Regions from separate parts of the Nocardioides sp. cx-169 genome, predicted to be linked through region 2. Evidence: predicted binding sites of a transcription regulator. Region 2 holds the regulator's gene; each other region holds the start of a gene.
The links. The regulator LexA, encoded in region 2, represses DNA repair genes until DNA is damaged. The targets are predictions, from matches to a motif close to TCGAACANNTGTTCGA.
Positions count from the first base shown of each region.

Region 1: a site for LexA is predicted at 1,313-1,328, ahead of LRP67_RS05605 (HNH endonuclease signature motif containing protein). Genes of this name have one in related genera too.
Region 3: a site for LexA is predicted at 2,052-2,067, ahead of ruvC (crossover junction endodeoxyribonuclease RuvC). Genes of this name have one in related genera too.
Region 4: a site for LexA is predicted at 1,457-1,472, ahead of LRP67_RS11690 (DUF6504 family protein). Genes of this name have one in related genera too.

Region 1 covers NZ_JAJNRO010000003.1:222,395-225,635, reverse strand. Annotated here, with positions in the region: gene LRP67_RS05605 (HNH endonuclease signature motif containing protein) at 31-1,281, opposite strand; gene LRP67_RS05600 (flavin reductase family protein) at 1,384-1,902, opposite strand; gene LRP67_RS05595 (amidohydrolase family protein) at 1,899-3,241, opposite strand, start outside.
Region 2 covers NZ_JAJNRO010000001.1:53,376-56,616, forward strand. Annotated here, with positions in the region: gene LRP67_RS00210 (hypothetical protein) at 1-296, shown strand, start outside; gene LRP67_RS00215 (LysM peptidoglycan-binding domain-containing protein) at 393-770, opposite strand; gene lexA (transcriptional repressor LexA) at 1,029-1,742, shown strand; gene LRP67_RS00225 (MXAN_6640 family putative metalloprotease) at 1,753-3,241, shown strand, end outside.
Region 3 covers NZ_JAJNRO010000009.1:33,468-36,708, forward strand. Annotated here, with positions in the region: gene LRP67_RS13455 (signal peptidase I) at 1-490, shown strand, start outside; gene pdxT (pyridoxal 5'-phosphate synthase glutaminase subunit PdxT) at 537-1,136, shown strand; gene LRP67_RS13465 (YebC/PmpR family DNA-binding transcriptional regulator) at 1,149-1,919, shown strand; gene ruvC (crossover junction endodeoxyribonuclease RuvC) at 2,095-2,646, shown strand; gene ruvA (Holliday junction branch migration protein RuvA) at 2,643-3,239, shown strand.
Region 4 covers NZ_JAJNRO010000007.1:95,745-98,985, reverse strand. Annotated here, with positions in the region: gene LRP67_RS11700 (DNA polymerase III subunit alpha) at 1-519, opposite strand, end outside; gene LRP67_RS11695 (SAV_6107 family HEPN domain-containing protein) at 533-1,063, opposite strand; gene LRP67_RS11690 (DUF6504 family protein) at 1,065-1,385, opposite strand; gene LRP67_RS11685 (hypothetical protein) at 1,541-2,008, opposite strand; gene LRP67_RS11680 (YbaK/EbsC family protein) at 2,057-2,530, shown strand; gene LRP67_RS11675 (ArsC/Spx/MgsR family protein) at 2,530-2,883, shown strand; gene LRP67_RS11670 (SigE family RNA polymerase sigma factor) at 2,964-3,241, shown strand, end outside.

The DNA of each region.
Region 1 (3,241 bases), on a different contig from region 2:
ACCTAGCCCATTCCACCGCTAACGCAGCACCTACGCGCCCAGCACCCACCGCCCCAGGGCGACCTGGCGGAAGGCGGGGCGGGGTGAGACGAGGAGGGGTGGCGAGGTCGACCGGTACTCGTGGCCAGTCGGGGTGGTGATGTCGACGGTGTGGCGGTCGTGGCCGCGGCGGGGCTGGTGGTGCCAGCCGGGCGACTCCTTGGTGTAGTTGCACGACTCGCAGAGGCCCTGGCCGTCGGCGGCGGAGGTGGGGCCGCCGGAGGCAGAGCGGACCACGTGGTCGGTGTGGCGGATCGGGGCGTTGCACCAGGGCCTGCGGCACCACTGGTCGCGCAACCGGACGAACGAGGCGAGCGCTCGGGGGAAGACCCGACGGCGCGAGTCCATCGCGACGAGCTCGCCGGTGCCGGGCCGGGCGTAGAGGCGGCGGACCCAGGTGCGCTGGTGGGCGTCGAGGTTGCGGAGCACGAGCTCGCGGGCGAGGTCGGCGGGGATCGGGCCGTGGTCGACGAGGCCGGCCGGGTCATGGGCGCCGGCGAGGAGCGTCCGGTCGCTCATGACGACCCCGATCGCGACCGGGACGACCGGGCGCCCGGCGTCGTCGCCCGCGCACCCGGTGACGCGGGCGACGAGCGCATCGGCCATCACCTGCCCGCGGCCGCGCGGGTCGCCGGTGGCCCGGGCCCGGTCGGCCTCGGCGCAGAGGGTGGCGTACGCCGCGACGCCGTCGGCGACGGGCAGCAGTGCCGTCAGGTAGACCATCGTGTCGGGCGCGGGCCGGATTGTGACGCCGCGCCCGGACTCGGCCCGGCGGCGGCGCTCGGCCACGGAGGCCGGGTCGAGGCGGGCGGCCAGCGAGCGCAGCCGGCCGAGCACCTCGCGGTCCGACCACGCCTCGAAGGCGTCGGGGTCGGCGGCGATCGCGCGGTCGACCTCGGCCCGATCCTCGAGGGAGAGGCAGGCGGTCTCGCGCGCGACGTTCATGACCCGCCACTCGGTGACGCGGCCGGCACGGAACGCCGCCATGGTGTGCGGCAGCTCGCCGGCGACCAGCGCGAGCCCGAGGTGCTGACGGCCGCGGTGCGGCGACTCGCGCCGCGCGAGCGCGACCTCGGCCGCGACGCCGCGCGGGTCGTCGCGGCTCTCCGCATAGGCCGTGGTCAGTCGCTGCTGCCGCGCCTGGGCGGCACAGACCAGCGTCTCGAGCGCGCGGATCTCGTCGACCTGATCGACGGGGTCGTTCGCGAGCGGAGCCTCCGCGAGCACGCCGGCGAGCTCCACCACAACGGTGGAGTTGACAGGATCGGCGAGATCGAACGTGTGTTCGATTGTACGCGACGGCGGCCGGCCCGGCAAGTGCGTGTGGACTGTGCGCTGCGACGTCTAAAGCTGCAGGTCGGCCAGCGCCCGGAACTTGCGGTCCTGGTAGACCAGTGGCGCCTTCACGCGGCGGGCGACCTGCTCGACGTGGACGACCAGCAGCAGGTGGTCGCCGAGCACGGGCCGCTGGGCCACGCGGCCGACGAGGACGCCCATCGCGTCGATGATGACCGGGGCGGCCGGGAAGTCCGGGTCGAGGTCGACGTGGTCGAACTTGTCGTCGCCCTTGCCCGCGAAGACGACCGCAGCCTCGCTGTGGTGGTCGGCGAGGAGGTTGATGGCGACCCGATCGGCCCGGAGGAAGTGGTCGTAGGAGCGCGAGGTGGCGCCGACGAGGACGCCGACGAGCGGGGGCTCGACGGAGATGTTGACGAAGCTGCTCGCGGTGAAGCCGATCGGTCCGTCGCTTGTGTGGGCGGTGACGATCGTCACCGGCGCGGGCACCCGGGCGATCGTACGGCGCAGCTCGTCGGCGTCCACGCGGTGCACGAGCTCCACCTCGAGCCGGTCGTCGGTGGTCACGGCAGCAGCCGATCCTCGGTCCAGGGCACGGCACGGAGGTCCGCGAGGTCGGGCGCGGCCAGGGCGGACTCGTGCGACGCGCGCTCCCGGGCGGCGACGTGCCGCTCCTGCAGGTCGAGCGCCAGGTCGCGGAACCGGGCGGACGCAGCGGCGAGCTCGAGGCCGGGGAACACGCGGTCGCGGTAGACCCAGCGCCCGGCGACCATCACGTCGGTGACGTCGGATGCCCGGGCCGCGGTGAGCACCTGGTTGGCGAGGTCGTTCGGTGGCAGGAACGCGCGGGCCCCGAGGTCGAGGACCGCGAGGTCGGCGGCGTACCCGGGCGCGATCCGCCCGACGTCATCCCACCCGCAGGCGGCGGCACCACCGGCGGTCGCCGCCGTCAGCACCTCCTCCACGGTCAGCCACGAGGAGGCCGGCCGCGTCGACGTCCGCGACATCAGCGCGGTGAGCCGGGCGGCGTCGAGGACGTCGAGGGCGTCCGCGGAGTTCGCCCCGTCGGTGCCGACGGCGAGCGTCACCCCGGCCTCGAGCAGGGCGCGGGTGTCGGCGGTCCCGGAGCCCAGCCGCAGGTTGGAGCCCGGTACGGCGACCGCGACCGAGCTGGTCGCGCCGAGCAGTCCCCGGTCCTCGGCGGAGAGCCAGATCGCGTGCGCCGCCGTCAGCCGCGGCCCGAGGACCCCCTGCCGGGCGAGCTCGGAGGTGATGGAGCGCCCGAAGCGGGCCGCACCGCTGAGTGCCTGGGGCTTGGACTCCGCCAGGTGCGTGTGCACCCGGAGGTCGTGCTCGTCGGCGAGCGCCAGGAGCCCCGCGACCAGCTCGGGCGTGCAGTGGGCGAGGATCGTGGGCGCGACCGCGGGAGCCACGAGCGGGGGGAAGGACTGCGCCGCGAACTCGCGACACCGGGCCACGACCGTCTCGGCCCGCACGCCGCCCGGGGGGAGCCCGCAGCACCCGCCGATCGCCGGCACCGCCTCGTGCACGGAGCGGTCCGCCACCATCGGCGCGAGGACGACGCGCAGCCCGGCGCGGGCGTAGCCGCGGACGGCGGCCGCGAGCCCGGCGGGGTCGGGTCCACCGGCCTGGGCCATCAGGTCGAAGGCGCCGGTCGCGCCGGAGGCGATCATCTCCGCGGCGGCCAGCAGCGCACACAGCTCGGCGAGCTCCTCGCTGCGCAGGCCGGACATCCAGCCGCCGTTGAGCAGCGAGTCCTCGAGGGTCCAGGTGCGAGACGCGCCCCGCGCCGGGAGGGTGTGTGAGTGTGTATGGGCGTTGACCAGGCCGGGCATCACGAGCCGGCCCTCGAGCGAGACCCGCGCGGCGTCGAGGCGCTCGGCGC
Region 2 (3,241 bases):
GCCCCGCACTGCTCGGCTACGCCCTGGCCGTGACGCTCAGCGTCCTGGCCTGGGGCTACCTCGTGTACGCCGCCATCGACTTCGGCGGCAAGGCCCGCGGGGGCGACGAGCAGGCTTGGCTCTTCCTCGGGCTGGCGTCGGCAGGAGCCGTGGCCTGCCTCTTCCTCGGACTGATCCTGGTGGCGCGCCTGCTCCGGGCGCTCGGCATCACCCAGCCCCCGCCGCCCCGGACGCCCAAGGCCCCGGTCGAGTCGGGCCCGCCGGCGAGCCCCGGCGGGCGGCGCGCCGCGCGGTAGAACGCCGCAGGGGGCGGGACCACTGGTGTGGTCCCGCCCCCTGTCTTCCCCGGTTCGTCAGCCGGGGTCGAGGCGGCTGACGACGTCTGTGTGGCGCTAGTCGGCGGGGACCACCAGCTCCTGGCCGACCGAGACCATGCTCGAGTCGAGGGCGTTGAGCCGCGTGATCTCGTCCATCATCGCGCGAGTGTCGCCGTCGGGGGCGAGGTCGGCCGCGAGGTCCCACAGCGTCTCGCCGGCGCCGACCATGACCACTCGGGTGGGCTCCGGGGTGCCGGGGCGCTCGGTGGCCACCGAGCCGGACGCGAGCGTGAAGCCGACGGTCAGGACGACCGCCAGGGCGAGCAGGAGGACCACCAGGCGGCCGCGGCGGGTCAGCCGCAGGGCGCTGCGCCCGCCGTCTCGTCGGGGCCGGGTGCGCGGGGCGCGAGCCAGTGCCGGAGATGGTGCGGGAGACAGGGTCATCGTGCTCATCAGGACCTCCTGGGGAAGTGGCGGTCAGCCTCGGGTCTTGCGTGGAGCTCATGTCTAACGTCAGCCACCGACAGTGACCCGCGAGACGGTTCCGATCACATGTCCGATCACACGTTCGATCGAACACACGATCGACAGTAGAGCACCTGTTCGAATGAAATCAAGACCTCAGCCGAACAATTGTTCGAACGTCTCGATGCGACACGCCGTTCGAACAGGTGTTTGAACAACTCCGGGTTTGGTGGGACCCTCGACCCCATGGCCAAGAAGACTGTCTCCGAGCTGCCCGACGGACCCCCGGACGCCACGGGGCTCACCCCGCGACAGCTGCGTGTCCTGGCGACGATCAAGGACAGCATCGAGCGGCGGGGCTACCCGCCCAGCATGCGCGAGATCGGCCAGGCGGTCGGCCTGACCAGCAGCTCGAGCGTGGCCCACCAGCTCAAGACGCTGGAGGAGAAGGGCTTCCTCAAGCGCGACCCCAACCGGCCGCGCGCGCTCGAGGTCTTCCTGCCCGAGGTGATGGCGGCCCGGCGCTCGATGAGCAGCGCCGAGGAGTCCTCCTACGACGAGACCGGGATCGGTGACGTCGTTCCGGCGCCGACCAACGTGCCGCTGCTGGGCCGGATCGCGGCCGGCGGCCCGATCCTGGCCGAGGAGACCTTCACCGACGTGTTCCCGTTGCCCCGCCAGCTGGTCGGCGAGGGCGAGCTGTTCCTGCTCGAGGTGTCCGGGGAGTCGATGATCGACGCCGCGATCTGTCACGGCGACTACGTCGTGATCAAGCGCGAGCAGACCGCCCAGAACGGCGAGATCGTGGCCGCGCTGATCGACGGGGAGGCCACCGTCAAGACCTTCCAGCGCAAGGACGGTCAGGTCTGGCTGCTGCCGCACAACGAGGCGTTCGAGCCGATCGACGGGACCCACGCGACCATCCTCGGCAAGGTCACCGCGGTCCTGCGCCGCATGTAGGGTCGCCAGGGTGCCCCCCTTCCGCGCTCGCCGAGCACCCCTGCCCCTCCTCGCCCTCCTCGCCCTCGTCGGGCTGCTCGCCACGCTGCTGAGCGCGCCCAGCGCCACCGCGCGACCCGACACCACCGGGCCCGGCAAGGCTGCTGGCGCCACCCCGAGCGCCGCCGAGCGCGCCCTCACCCGGGCACAGCGGGTCCTCGACGGCTCGCTCCGCGGCGACGCCACGCTCGCACTGCGCGACCTCGCCCTGCGTCTCGACGAGCTCGACGCGGGTGACCGCGTCGCCGCACAGCGGGTGCTCGCGCGTCCCACGGGCGGCAAGGACGAGGACAGCTACGGCAACAACCCGGTGTCCAGTAGGTGCTCCGACGTGGTCTGCGTCCACTGGGTCCAGAGCGGTCCCGAGGCCACGACCGCGGGGTACGCCCAGACCACGCTCGACACCGCCACCGCCGTGCACAGGCGCTACGTCGCCGCCGGCTACAAGGCGCCGAAGCCCGACGCGGGCAAGGGCGGTAACAGCCTGCCCGACATCTACATCGCCAACATCGGCGACCGCCGCCTCTACGGCTACTGCACCACCGACGAGAAGAGGCCGTTCAAGGCCCCGTGGGACCGCTACGCCTACTGCGTGGTCGACAACGACTACCAGGCCTCGGAGTTCCCGACCAACACCCCGCTCGAGAACCTCCAGGTGACGATCGCCCACGAGTACTTCCACGCCGTCCAGTACGCCTACGACTTCGCCGAGGACGGCTGGCTGCTCGAGGCCACGGCCGCCTGGGTCGAGGACGAGCTGTACGACAGCGTCGACGACAACCGCCAGTACCTCGCTGCGAGCCCCCTGCGCCAGCCGCGCAAGTCGATGGACCAGTTCGACCCCGCCACCGGCTATCACTACGGGGTCTGGATCTTCTTCCGCTACCTCGGCGAGCGCTTCCCTGCCAGCCAGGGCGGCCTGCCCACGATCGTGCGTGACATCGTCCGTCGCGCCGACGGCAGTGGGTCGGCCCGCAAGGACCAGTACTCCTGGCAGGCGGTCTCCAGCGTGCTGCGCGCCCGCAAGACGACGCCTGAGAAGATCTTCACCGCCTTCTCCGCGGCCAACCGCCGCCCGGTCAAGACCTACTCGGAGGGCGCGGGCTACCGCAAGGCGCCGCTCGCCGGCAAGGTCCAGCTCGCGAAGCGTCAGGTCACCCGCCAGGTGCGGCTGAGCCACCTCAGCTCCGCCACCTACCGGGTCACCCCGGGTCGGGCGCTCAAGGGTCCGAAGTGGAAGCTGCGGGTCTCCCTCGACATGGCCCCGACCTACCGCGGCTCCCAGGCGGTCATCACCCTCTACCTCAAGAACGGCACCCAGCGAGTCACCACCGTCAAGCTGAACAAGCAGGGCGACGGCCGCAAGGCCGTCGCCTTCGCCCGGGGCAAGGTCTCCTGGGCCGAGGTGACCCTCGCCAACGCCAGCGGCCGCTTCGCCTGCTGGAAGCAGACGTACTTCT
Region 3 (3,241 bases), on a different contig from region 2:
AGTGAAGCTCACCGCCGTCAGCTGGCCGACCGGCGCATCCACGTGGAAGTCGGCCACGACCACGACCTGGAGGTTCCGTACGCGGGGAAGCAGCCAGTCCGCCATCTGCGGGGAGATCGACCCGCCCAGCGTGACGTTCACGCAGCCGCTCAACCTCGCCAACCGCACCCGAGCTGCTCAGACCACCTCCAGCAACTCATCATGCGCAAACACCCCCGCGTGCGGCAGCAGCAGCGACGGGAGCGCAACGACGATGATGTTCCGCTTCGAGCGCACCGTCTCGGCGGCCGTGACCTGCTGGAACACCTCCTGGTCGGCCGCGAACTGCTCTACGGCCTGGCGGAGCGCCGGCGGCACCTCGCCGGCCTGGCGGCTGACCGGCACGGCGGCCAACGCGTACACGGTCGCTGGGAGCTACATGCTGCGCATCCAAGCCACCGACGCCTATGGGAACGTCACCACCCAAACCATCAACTTCACCCTCACCTGACGCGACCGGGCAGCGGGGCCGCGACCCGCGTTCCTAGACTGAGCACGTGACCACCCCCACGATTGGCGTCCTCGCGCTGCAGGGCGACGTCCGGGAGCACCTGCGGGCGCTGGGGACGCTGGGTGTCGGCGCGCTCGCCGTACGTCGCCCGAGCGAGCTGGAGGCCTGCGACGCGCTCGTGCTCCCCGGGGGCGAGTCGACGACGATGGCCAAGCTGGCCCGCACCTTCGAGCTGTTCGAACCGGTCCGCGACCGGATCAAGCGCGGCATGCCCGCCTTCGGCACGTGCGCCGGGATGATCCTGCTCGCCGAGCGGGTCGAGGACGGCACGGCCGACCAGGAGACAATGGGCGGGCTGGACATCACGGTGCGGCGCAACGCCTTCGGTCGCCAGGTCGACTCCTTCGAGGGGGACCTGGCGTTCGCGGGGCTCGACTCGCCCGTGCACGCCCTCTTCATCCGGGCACCCTGGGTCGAGCAGGTCGGGGAGGCGGTGCAGGTGCTCGCCACGGTCACGCACGGCGAGGCCGCGGGTAGGATCGTCGCGGTCCGCCAGGATCACCTGATGGCCACGTCGTTCCACCCCGAGGTCGGGGCGGACCACCGCATCCACAGCCTCTTCGTGGATCTCGTCAAGCAGTCGTAGGTAAGGGAGCGCATGTCCGGCCACTCCAAATGGGCGACCACCAAGCACAAGAAGGCGGTCGTCGACGCCAAGCGCGGCAAGATGTTCGCCAAGCTGATCAAGAACATCGAGGTCGCGGCCCGCATGGGCGGGGGCGACCCGACCGGCAACCCGACGCTCTACGACGCCATCCAGAAGGCCAAGAAGTCCTCGGTCCCCAACGACAACATCGACCGCGCGGTCAAGCGCGGCTCCGGCGCGGAGACCGGGGGGGCCGACTACCAGACGATCATGTACGAGGGCTACGGACCCTCCGGCGTCGCCATGCTCATCGAGTGCCTGACCGACAACAAGAACCGCGCCGCCATGGAGGTCCGCACTGCCATGACCCGCAACGGCGGCTCGCTCGCCGACCCCGGCTCGGTGTCGTTCCTCTTCCACCGCAAGGGCGTCGTCGTGGTGCCCCGCGAGCAGGAGGGACGTCAGGTCAGCGAGGACGACGTGCTGGAGGCGACGCTCGAGGCCGGCGCCGACGACGTCCACGACCTCGGCGAGGCCATCGAGGTCATCTCCGAGGCCACCGACCTGGTCGGTGTCCGTACCGCGCTCCAGAGCGCCGGCATCGACTACGACTCGGCCGAGGCCTCCTTCGTGCCCGACATGCAGGTCGCGCTCGACAAGGATGCCGCGGGCAAGATGTTCCGCCTGGTCGACGTCCTCGAGGACCTCGACGACGTCCAGAACATCTTCGCCAACTTCGACGTCCCCGACGACGTCATGGCCGCCCTCGACGACGAGTCCTGACCGACCCACCCCCCGCTGACCCGTCAGAAACTCTTCGACGGGTCCGCGGGGAGTCGGGCGAGTTTGTGACGCGTCACCGGCCTGGGGGCGTGTCGTGACCCTGGGGTGGGGAGTGGGCGGATAGCGTGTTCTCCGAACAGGTGTTCGGACGAGAGGCGGCGCGATGAGCAGGCCCATGCGGGTGCTCGGGATCGACCCCGGGCTGACCCGATGCGGCATCGGGGTGGTCGAGGGCAGCGTGGGGCGTCCGCTGAGCCTGGTCGACGTCAACGTCGTGCGCACCTCCAGCGACCTTCCGGTGGCCGAGCGGCTGGTCACCATCGAGCGCGGCATCGACGCCTGGCTCGACGAGTACCGGCCGGACGCGGTCGCCGTCGAGCGCGTGTTCGCGCGCTCCGACAGCTCCACGATCATGGGTACGGCGCAGGCGAGTGGCATCGCCCTGGTCTGCGCGGCCCGGCGCGGCCTGCCGGTCGCGCTGCACACGCCCAGCGAGGTCAAGGCGGCGGTGTCCGGCAACGGCCGGGCCGACAAGGCCCAGGTGGGCGCCATGATCACCCGGATCCTGCGCCTGGAGACCCTGCCCAAGCCGGCCGACGCGGCCGACGCCCTGGCGCTCGCCATCACCCACATCTGGCGCGGCGGCGCCCAGGCGCGCATCGACGCGGCCCTGGCCGCCAACCGGCGCCCACGGGCCACCGCCCCCACCTTCAGGAGCAGAGCGTGATCGCCTTCGTCCGCGGCCAGGTCGCCGCGCTGACCGTCTCCAGCGCCGTGCTGGAGGTCGGGGGAGTCGGCCTCGAGCTGATGTGCACCCCCGGCACCCTCGCGTCGCTGCGCCCGGGTCACCAGGCCACGCTGTCGACCAGCATGGTGGTGCGGGAGGACTCGCTCACGCTGTTCGGGTTCGCCGACGACGACGAGAAGTCGACGTTCGAGCTCGTGCAGACCGCCTCCGGCGTCGGCCCCAAGGTCGCCCAGGCGATGGTCGCCGTGCTCAGCCCCGATGACCTGCGTCGCGCGATCGCCGCCGACGACGTCAAGACGCTGACCCGGGTGCCCGGCATCGGCCAGAAGGGCGCGCAGCGGATCATCCTCGAGCTCAAGGACCGCATCGGCGCCCCCACCGGCGCTCGGTCCGCGAGCCCGGTCGCCGCCGCCGCACCGTGGCGCGATCAGGTCACCCAGGGCCTGGTCGGGCTGGGCTGGTCGGCGAAGGACGCCGACGCGGCGGTGGAGACCGTCGCGCCCGAGGCCGGCGACCTGCCCGATGTGGGCGCGCTGCTGCGCGCCGCGCTGCGCTCGCTGAGCAAGGCCTGACC
Region 4 (3,241 bases), on a different contig from region 2:
GGTGGCCGCCACCCCGAGCGCCGAGCCGGGGCCGAGCAGCACGGTCAGGTCGCCGCTGCCGAGCAGCCCGACCACCTCGTCGGGCAGGTCGTCCAGGTCGAGCACCGGGCTGCCGCGCTCGCCCGAGAGGTGGGTCGCGGAGACCAGCCGGCACAACGCCGCCCAGCCGGCCCGGCCACCGTGGGTGTCGGCGCTCGCCAGCACGCTCACCCGGGGCAGCCCGCCCCGCTCGGCCGGGAGGTCGCGGAACGCGCCGCCGCGCACCGGCGTCTTGGCCCGCACCGACGGCGGCGCACCGCCGGCGCGGTAGGCGAGGTTGACCCCCAGCACCGGGCGGATCCCGGCCTGCCCGCAGGCCCGGGCGAACTTGACCGCCCCGTAGGTGCCGTCGCGGTCGGTCAGTGCGAGGGTGTCCATCTCCTGCTCGGCCGCGCGCTCCACGAGCACGTGCGGGTGGGAGGCGCCGTACTGCAGCGAGTAGCCCGAGGCCACCTGCAGATGGACGAACGGATCGGACACGGTCGAAGCCTCCTCAGCCGGCTCGACCCCTGACTGGATGTTCGAACATACGTTCGAACGGGTTCAGTGTAGGCACCTCGCTCGCAGGTCCGTCAAGGCCCCCCCGGTGGATGACCCTTGCCTGGGCGAGGGTCTGGCCCAGCGGCGCATGGGGCACCAGGCCGAGGGACTGCTCCACGACGCCGAGGAACCGGTCGGCGTCGCGCACCAGGTCGTCGGCGTCGCGCTCGGTGACCGCGCGGGTGGAGCCGGCCTCGGCCGCGGCGCGCTTGGCCGCGCCGGCGGCGAAGAACGTGGCCCACTCCCCCAGCTCGGGCGCCACCTCGGCGAGCAGGACCCAGGCGTTCTTCTGAGGGCGGCGCCGGGCCGGCGCCGGACGCGCCCGCGCGGCGAGCAGCGCGGCCGCGGCCCGCAGCGCCGCGACGTGGGCGGTGGCGTAGCGGGTGGGGACGTCGGTGGCGGCGACCGCCTCGCTCAGCGACTCGGCGGCGCGGGCGAGGTAGGAGTGGGTGGTGGCCGGGAGGGCGTAGGGGTTGAGGCTCATCTCAGTCCTCGCAGCCGACGAGCTGCCAGCGGCCGTCGGCCCAGTCGAAGGAGAGGTCGAAGACCCCGCCGCCGTCCGCACCGCGCCCCGCCTCGACCCGCCACAGCTCACGCTCGCCCAGGAGGTCGCCCACCGGCGCCGGCTCGGATGCGGGCTCGTCAGAGCCGATCGCGGCCCGCGCCACGGAGCCCTGCCACCACGGCCCGGTCTCCACCCAGTGCGCGAGCACCGCACGGACCTTCCAGAGCCGGCCGCGCCAGAGGAACTGCTCGGGACCGTCCCCGCCCCTGCGAACCTCGACCGGGTCGTCGTAGCGCCTCACGCTCGTCCTCCTCGCACCGCGACCCCGGGTGCCGGCGGGGACGGGGGTCGAGGTCGTCCCCGCCGACGTGTTCGAACAGATGTTCGAACACGCTCAAGGTACACCCGCCCACCGACAGCGCGTCAAGAGCGCGGCCGGAGACGTCTCGAACCGCGTCAGAGGCGGGCGGGGGCGTGGGTGTCGGCGTGCACGAACGCGCCCGTGTCACGGTGCAGCAAGGCGTAGAGGATCGCCGCGTTGAGCGGCAGCGAGGCCAAGGCGCACAGAACGAACAGCATCGGCGGGTCCGTGCGCAGGCTGGCCACGGTGGCCAGCACGATCACGACGACCAGCGACACCAGCGACCACCGGGCCCAGTTGTGCGCGGTCTTGAGGAACGGCAGCAGCACCAGGAGCAGGCCGGCGAACACGACGTACAGGACGACCGCCACCGGCACGAACGCCGGCGGCTGGATCGCGCTGTCCTCAGGGTGACCGACGGACCAGGCCTCGATCAGCGCGTCGCGCTCGAGCGCCGTCAGCACGGTCACCGCGGCCCCGACCACGACGAGGACCACGACGAGCCAGACGGCGAGGTTCACCGAGCGCGGCGCGGCCGGCAGCTCGTCCAGCTGGTGGTCCATGGGAAACCTGGTCTCTCTGTGGCGGTGGTGGTCGCTAGGGTCGCGGACATGACGACGGAGCACCCGAGCATCGCCCGGTTCCGCACGGAGCATGCCAACCGCGGCGGGACGGGAAACATCGTCATTCTGCCCGACTCCGTGCACACCGCCGCACTCGCCGCCGAGGCGCTGGGCTGCGAGGTGGGCGCGATCGCCAACAGCCTGCTCTTCGAGGCGGGCGGCGCCCCGGTCCTGATCCTCACCTCGGGCGCCCACCGGGTGGACACCGCGCTGGTCGCCGAGCGCATCGGCGTGCCCGAGCTGACGCGGGCGAAGCCGAACTTCGTCCTCGAGCACACCGGCCAGGTGATCGGCGGGGTGTCCCCCCTCGCCCACCCGGCGCCGGTGCCGACGTACCTCGACCCCTGGCTGCGGCGCTACGACGTCGTCTGGGCCGCCGCCGGCCACCCGGCCGCGGTCTTCTCGACCACCTACGACGAGCTCGTCGCGCTCACCGGCGCGACGGCCGTGGAGGTGGAGTGATGGAGATCTGGCTCAACCCGGCGTGCTCGAAGTGCCGCACCGCCGTCGCCGAGCTGGACGCCGCCGGCGTCGGCTACACGGTGCGCCGCTACCTCGAGGACCCGCCGAGCGCCGCGGAGCTCGCCGCCGTCGTGGGCCGGCTCGGCCTGGAGCCCTGGGACGTGGCGCGGCAGAAGGAGGCGGCTGAGGAGGGCATCGACCTGCCGCGCGAGGCGGCATACCGCGACGCCTGGTTCGAGGCGCTCGCCGCCCATCCACGCGCCCTGCAGCGCCCCATCGTCACCGCCGCCGACGGCACCACCGTCGTCGGCCGCGACCCCGAGTCGCTGGCGCGGGTCATCGCCGCGGAGTGAGAAGTTCCGCCGCCGTGCGAACCCCGCAGGTCCCGCGCGGCGTAGACAGGGTGACCTGACACCGACCCGACGGAGCAGCGATGCGACGTGACCGACGCGAGCAGGACTTCTCGGAGTTCTTCCTCGCCCGCGGGCCCGCCCTGAGGCGGACCGCCTACCTCATCGTGCGCGACTGGCATACGGCCGAGGACCTCACCCAGCAGGCGTTCGTGAAGCTGTACGCCGCCTGGCCGCGCATCCGGCGGGAGTCGGCCGAGGCCTACGCCCGCAGGACCGTGGTGAACCAGTGCCTGAGCCACCTGCGCCGCCACGCCCCGGAGCGCCCCACCGACGTCCTGCCGGAGCCGGTCCAGCCGGC